One region of the uncultured Agrobacterium sp. genome, then DNA from elsewhere that is predicted to be linked to it. Evidence: predicted binding sites of a transcription regulator. Region 1 holds the regulator's gene; each other region holds the start of a gene.
What was found. The regulator LexA, encoded in region 1, represses DNA repair genes until DNA is damaged. The targets are predictions, from matches to a motif close to TGTTCNNNNTGTGTTCNG.
Positions count from the first base shown of each region.

Region 2: ruvC (crossover junction endodeoxyribonuclease RuvC) is a predicted target of LexA. The motif match lies at 987-1,004, and genes of this name have one in related genera.
Region 3: QZ869_RS15720 (helicase-related protein) is a predicted target of LexA. The motif match lies at 1,434-1,451, and genes of this name have one in related genera.

Region 1 is NZ_CAJYTV010000011.1:589,027-591,295, forward strand. Features, by position in the region: gene kdsA (3-deoxy-8-phosphooctulonate synthase) at 1-518, opposite strand, end outside; gene QZ869_RS11335 (hypothetical protein) at 520-666, opposite strand; gene lexA (transcriptional repressor LexA) at 997-1,722, shown strand; gene QZ869_RS11345 (GFA family protein) at 1,869-2,267, opposite strand.
Region 2 is NZ_CAJYTV010000003.1:163,669-165,937, reverse strand. Features, by position in the region: gene ruvA (Holliday junction branch migration protein RuvA) at 1-378, opposite strand, end outside; gene ruvC (crossover junction endodeoxyribonuclease RuvC) at 431-943, opposite strand; gene QZ869_RS01745 (LLM class flavin-dependent oxidoreductase) at 1,156-2,157, shown strand.
Region 3 is NZ_CAJYTV010000017.1:118,176-120,444, forward strand. Features, by position in the region: gene QZ869_RS15720 (helicase-related protein) at 1-1,218, opposite strand, end outside; gene QZ869_RS15725 (ubiquinone biosynthesis hydroxylase) at 1,570-2,269, opposite strand, start outside.

The sequences.
Region 1 (2,269 bases):
CAGAGAAGAACATTTGGATTGCCGCTCTCATTCAATTTTGAAAGGACGTTCTTCATATCCCAGGGCGCCAGAAACTGCCCCTTTTTCACGTTGATGACCCGTCCGGTCTTTGCGGCGGCCACCAGAAGATCGGTCTGACGGCTGAGAAACGCCGGGATTTGCAGGACATCGACGGTCTCCGCTACAACGGCGCACTGCTCTTCCGTGTGGATATCGGTCAGCACCGGAAAGCCGAACTCTTTCTTGAGGTCGGTGAAGATTTCCATGGCCCTGTCGAGGCCGATACCGCGCTTGCCGGAAAGAGAAGTACGGTTCGCTTTATCGAAAGAGGACTTGTAAACCAGCCCGATGCCGAGCTTGGCGCACAATTCGTGAAGCGTGCCGGCAATCATGAAAGCATGGTCGCGGCTTTCCATCTGGCACGGGCCGGCAATCAGCGAAAACCGTTCCGTATTGGAGAAGGAGACAGCGCCTTTTCCCTCGCCAGCCACCACTTTCAAATTGTTTTTTACAGTCATCTCATTCCTCACGACTCATGCGCCAGACATCGCCGGCAACCGCAACCTTGCGAGCTTGCAAAGGCCTTACAACATCAGCCCAAAAATCGGAATCGATTTTCCAGCTCTTCAGGCTTGAAACCTTGCGCCAGCAAAATGCGACAAACATTCTCGCTGTTCTCACCTCCAGAGGAAACCCGGACCGGTTTCGACGCCTTCCAGGCCTTCCTCGCACGCTGGCTTCGGTCGGCTCCTTCTCCTGCGAGACGCGGTTCTAACCAAGCTGAGCGATCAACCTGCTGCTCGCCATCGTCGTGTTCAGGAGGATGCTGTCATATTCCTAGCGGCAAGCTTCCACATTTGCGCGGAAACAGGACAGCGAAACGGCAAGCCGGAACGTTTGCGGAATTTTAAGGGATTGCAGAACACATATGGAACATATAGTGTTCGTTCTGTATTTGTTTCGCGAATTCTCGCAACGCATTCCAAGGGTTTTCTCATGCTCACGCGCAAACAGCAGGAACTGCTCCTATTCATTCATGAACGAATGAAAGAGTCCGGCGTGCCCCCGTCTTTCGATGAGATGAAAGATGCCCTGGACCTCGCTTCCAAATCCGGTATTCACCGTCTGATCACCGCCTTGGAGGAGCGCGGCTTCATCCGCCGTCTGCCGAACCGGGCAAGAGCGCTGGAGGTTATCAAACTCCCGGAAGCCTATTCCGCACCCGCGCAGAAGCCCGTACGTGGATTCGCCCCAAGCGTGATCGAGGGTAGCCTCGGAAAGCCGAAAGCGCCGGAACCTGCCCCTGCTTCAAAACCCGTAAATGATGCGATTTCAAGCGCGGTCACCGTTCCTGTGATGGGACGCATCGCTGCCGGTGTTCCGATCTCCGCCATTCAGAACAATACCCACGATGTTGCCGTGCCGGTGGACATGATCGGGACGGGTGAACATTACGCATTGGAAGTCAAGGGTGACTCCATGATCGAGGCCGGCATCTTCGATGGAGACACCGTGATCATCCGCAATGGCAGCACGGCCAATCCTGGAGACATCATCGTCGCTCTTGTGGATGATGAGGAAGCAACGTTGAAACGGTTCCGCCGCAAGGGTGCTTCGATAGCCCTGGAGGCCGCGAACCCGGCCTATGAAACCCGTATCTTTGGGCCCGACAGGGTCAAAATTCAGGGCAAACTTGTGGGTCTCATTCGCCGTTATCACTGACCGGTGACTGAAGGCACCCTACATCGGATCGGTTGAGCGCAGTAATCTCAGAACAAAATCAAAAAGGCAGGTCATCGCCTGCTTTTTTTGTATTCCGCGCCTCAACGGAGACAAAAGCAATGATGGGACAATGAAACTGCACGGGTCTATCGCCCTTCTTCGGTTCGGCCTGTCGATTTCCGATCGCGATCGAAACGGCGCAATGCGGGGTAATCCGGAAGCCATGCCTCACGGCGGATTGTCCAAAGCTCGTAGGTCGGCTCAAATTGATCCGGCTCGTCGAGTGAACCGAGATTGACCTCTACTTCGTCGCCGCTCCGGCCAAAAACCGGTGAACCGCAATCGGGGCAAAAAAAGCGGCCATTGTAGCTGCGAGTGTCTCCATCGATCGTTACGGCATCCTCTGGAAAAATTGCCGAGGCAAGAAAGAGCGCACCATGATGTTTGCGACAATCCATGCAATGACAAATCCCGACACGATAAGGCTGACCGACAAGAGATAGCCTTACCTTGCCGCAGGCACAGCCACCAGACCTCACCACCATGT
Region 2 (2,269 bases), on a different contig from region 1:
GGTGACGATGCGGATCGCGACCTTCGGACCGACGCCAGGCGCACGCGACACAACGGCCTTGTCCTGCAACGCGATGGCATTGGCAAGTTCGGATGGCGAGAGCGTCGACAGCACGGCAAGCGCCACCTTGGAGCCCACACCCTGCACGCTTTGCAGCAGGTTGAACCACTCGCGTTCCAGAGCACTCATGAAGCCGAACAGCTTCAACTGGTCCTCGCGCACATAGGTCTCGATGAACAGCACGACCGCCTCGCCGACAGAGCCAAGCCGCGACAGCGTGCGTGCCGAGCAATGCGCCACATAGCAGACGCCATGAACGTCAACGAGAACGTAGTCGTCGCCGATTTCTTCTATGGTGCCTTTGAGTTTGCCGATCATCGTCGCGTCCGTGATGTTTGAGAGAGAGAGCTTAAAGCCGAAAAGAGTCTGCCTAGCCGGCGGCGAGAATGCGGCGCATCCGCTCGCCACCGCGGTTATGTGCATGACAGATGGCGATCGCCAGCGCATCGGCGGCATCGTTGCCCTTGAACTCGGCCTTCGGCATCAGGATTTTGAGCATCATGTGGATCTGCTGCTTTTCCCCGTGGCCGACCCCGATCACCGCCTTCTTGACCGCATTCGGTGCATATTCGGAAACATGAAGACCTGCGCGCGCAGGAACGAGCATGGCGATGCCACGCGCCTGTCCGAGCTTCAGCGTCGCCACAGCATCCTTGTTGACAAAGGTCTGTTCAACAGCTGCTTCATCTGGCTGATAGGAATGCACGACATCCGCCAGCCCGTCATGCAACTGGCAAAGGCGCGACGCGAGGTCCATCTCGGCATCGGACGTCACAGTGCCGGAGGCAACGAAACGCAGGCTGTTGCCAATCGTTTCGATGACGCCCCAGCCGGTACGCCTTAGGCCCGGATCAATGCCGATAATTCGAATCGCGTTTTGCATGTGTCAAACCCTATCCTGTGGGCTTGAAACCTGCCAGCCATAAGTGAACAAAACAAAAACATTCAATGAGAAAAGCCGGACTGGAGCCACGCCCTACGCGTCATCAGCCCGTCAGTTTTTTTGAACCATGGATCAATTCGCTGCGACGACTATGGCAAATGCGACACTTCGCATTACATTTCCTTACAAAGAAATGCCGCAAGGAGCATGCCATGATTCCCTTTTCCATTCTCGATCTCTCGCCGATTGGCGACGGAGAGAACGCAAGCAAGGCGCTCGATAATTCCCGCCGCATGGCCATCAAGGCGGAAGAGAACGGTTACGAGCGTTTCTGGCTTGCCGAACATCACGGCATGCCAGGCATCGCCAGCGCCGCCACGTCCATTGTCATTGCCCATGTGGGTGCCGCGACCTCTCGGATCCGCGTCGGCTCGGGTGGCGTCATGCTGCCGAACCATTCGCCGCTCGTGATTGCCGAACAGTTCGGCACGCTCGCAGCATTGCTGCCGGGGCGTGTCGATCTCGGCCTCGGTCGGGCACCGGGTACGGATATGCGCACGGCGCGTGCGCTTCGCCGCAATCTCGACGCTGGAGCGGAAAACTTCCCGCATGACATCGTTGAGCTTCAACGCTATCTCGGCTCCCCCGAGCCGGACCAGGCAATCCTTGCCGTGCCGGGTGTCAACTCCAACGTGCCGATCTGGCTTCTGGGCTCAAGCATCTACAGCGCCCATCTCGCCGCGGCGCTGGGCCTGCCCTATTCTTTCGCCTCGCACTTCGCCCCGGACATGCTGATGGATGCGATTGCCATCTACCGCGAGCGCTTCCAGCCATCCGCGACGTTATCGGAGCCTTACATGATGGTCGGCATCATGGGGGTCGGTGCCGATACGGACGAGGAGGCGCGACATCTCTTCACCTCCGCGCAACAGCAATTCGTCAATCTGCGCAAGAATGTCCGCACGCCCTTCCCGCGGCCGGTGGACAGCATGGACGGTTACTGGAACGATATGGAGCGGATCACGGTGGAACACACGCTGCGCTACGCCGCCGTCGGTTCGCACGCGACCATCGATCGCAAGCTTCAGCAGTTCCTGGGCGAGACCGGCGCAGACGAATTGATCGTCTCCATGCCGATCCACGACATCAATAAGCGGCTGCGGTCGGTTGAAGTTTTCGCCGAGGTGCGCGGAGGCGTGAAGAAGGCGGCTTGAGCCGACTGTGCTCTGACACGCCTCTACCACTGTCACCATTGAAAATGAAAAAGGCCGGAGCAAATCCGGCCTTAGTGCTTTTGATCTGTCGCTTTCGATTGCCGTCCTCACA
Region 3 (2,269 bases), on a different contig from region 1:
GCGCACCTGTTCGGCCATGAAATTCTCATTGACCGTACCGCGTTTCACCAAATCGAAATAGAGGGTCGAAATCAGATCGGCATGTTGTGCAGGCGCGATGCGGCGATAGTCCGGCAAAGCGCAGGCTTCCCACAATCTTTCGACACGCTCCGGCGTCGTGGTGACGTCGATGATCTCCGGATAGCGCGCCAGATATTCAAGCGCCTGCTGGTCGATGGCGGGAAGCGCACGTGACAGGCCCTGCACCGTTGGTGCGGCGTCAAGGCTCGCCTGGAGATTTCTGATAGATGAGAAATCGAAATTCTTGGTGCGCCATTGCAGCACTTTGACCGGATCGAACTCGTGTGATTCGATCCGCTCCACCAGTTCATCGTCCAGCGGATCGACCCGGCCCGTGACGCCAAAGGTGCCGTCGCGCAAATGACGTCCGGCACGACCGGCGATCTGGCCCATTTCAGCCGGGTTCAGATTGCGGAACTGGTAGCCGTCGAATTTACGGTCCTGGGCAAAGGCCACGTGGTCGACATCGAGGTTCAGACCCATGCCGATGGCATCGGTCGCGACAAGGTATTCCACATCGCCATTCTGATAAAGGCCGACCTGGGCGTTGCGGGTGCGGGGAGACAGCGCGCCAAGAACGACGGCAGCACCGCCGCGCTGACGACGTACCAGTTCGGCAATCGCATAGACCTCGTCGGCGGAGAAGGCGACGATGGCCGAACGCTGCGGCAGGCGGGTGATCTTCTTCGAGCCCGCATAGAAGAGCTGTGAGAGGCGAGGGCGCTCGACCATCACGATGCCCGGCAGCAGCTTTTCGAGAATGGGCCGCATAGTGCCGGCACCCAAAAGTAGCGTCTCTTCCTTGCCGCGCAAGTGCAGGATGCGGTCGGTGAAGATGTGGCCGCGTTCCAGATCGCCCGCGAGCTGTACCTCGTCGATGGCGACGAAGGCGGCATTGGTTTCGCGCGGCATCGCTTCCACTGTACAGACGGAATATTTGGCGCGGGGAGGGGAGATCTTCTCTTCGCCGGTGATCAGCGCGACGTTGTTGGCGCCGACCTTTTCCACCAGTCGCGTATAGACCTCGCGCGCCAGCAGGCGCAGCGGCAGGCCTATGACCCCGCTTCCATGCGCCACCATTCTTTCAATGGCATAATGGGTCTTGCCGGTATTTGTCGGTCCAAGAACGGCCGTTACACCGCGGCCGCTCAAGATCATGGGGCGAAAATTCAACGTACTATCCGCGAAAACGACGATGCTGCTACTCTTCGGACACGGCGTGAGGGCGCCCGCATTTTAGTCCTTCACACATGGCAATCGAGAGGGCCAAACGCAAGGACGAAAGCGTTATCAGCGGCGTCTTCGCTCATTTGATTGCCGGATACGGTCGCGCAAAACGCTTTTTTACCGAGAAACGCCAAAGCCACAAGATTCGGAACAGGTTGAGAACGAATCAGAGACGAATCGCTGACTCCAGAAGATTCAGTCTTTGTTCACGGCAAGATGTGGCTTTCTCTGCCGTCAAAGCCACCAGATGCTGAATCAGATGTCGCTAAAGAACGATGCCGGCTACAGAGGTTGTCCCGCCAGCAGTTTTGGGCCATTGCGATCCGAGGTTCCGGCAGCTTGGCCGATAAAGTAGGATTTGAGCGCTGGAATCCGGTCGACGAGGCCAAGCCCGAAATCGCGCGCGACGCGGATAGGGCCGACATCGTTTGAAAAAAGACGGTTCAGCACGTCGGTTGTCACGCCCATACGCACGGTATCGAAGCGGCGCCAGGACTGGTAGCGCTCCAGCACGTTGAGAGAACCGATATCGAGCCCGATGCGATCGGCCTCGACGACGGTTTGCGCCAGCGCTGCCGCATCCTTGAAGCCAAGATTGAGCCCTTGGCCGGAAATTGGGTGAATGCCGTGAGCGGCGTCGCCGGCCAGCGCAATGCGCGGTGCGACGAAAGCGCGGGCGAGCGTGAGGCCAAGAGGGAAAGCGCGGCGCGGACCGACAGGGCGGATGGGTCCGAGCTTGTGGCCGAAGCGCCGCTCAAGCTCTTCTTCGAAAATCAGATCGTCGGACGCAACGAGACTGTCGGCGTCCGCAGTACGTTCGGTCCACACCAGCGAGGAGCGATTGCCTTTAAGCGGCAGGATGGCGAATGGGCCGGACGGCAGGAAATGCTCTTCCGCGCAGCCATTGTGCGGGCGTTCGTGCTCGACAGTGGTGACGATGCCAGACTGGTCATAAGCCCAGTGGACAGTCTTGATGCCAGCC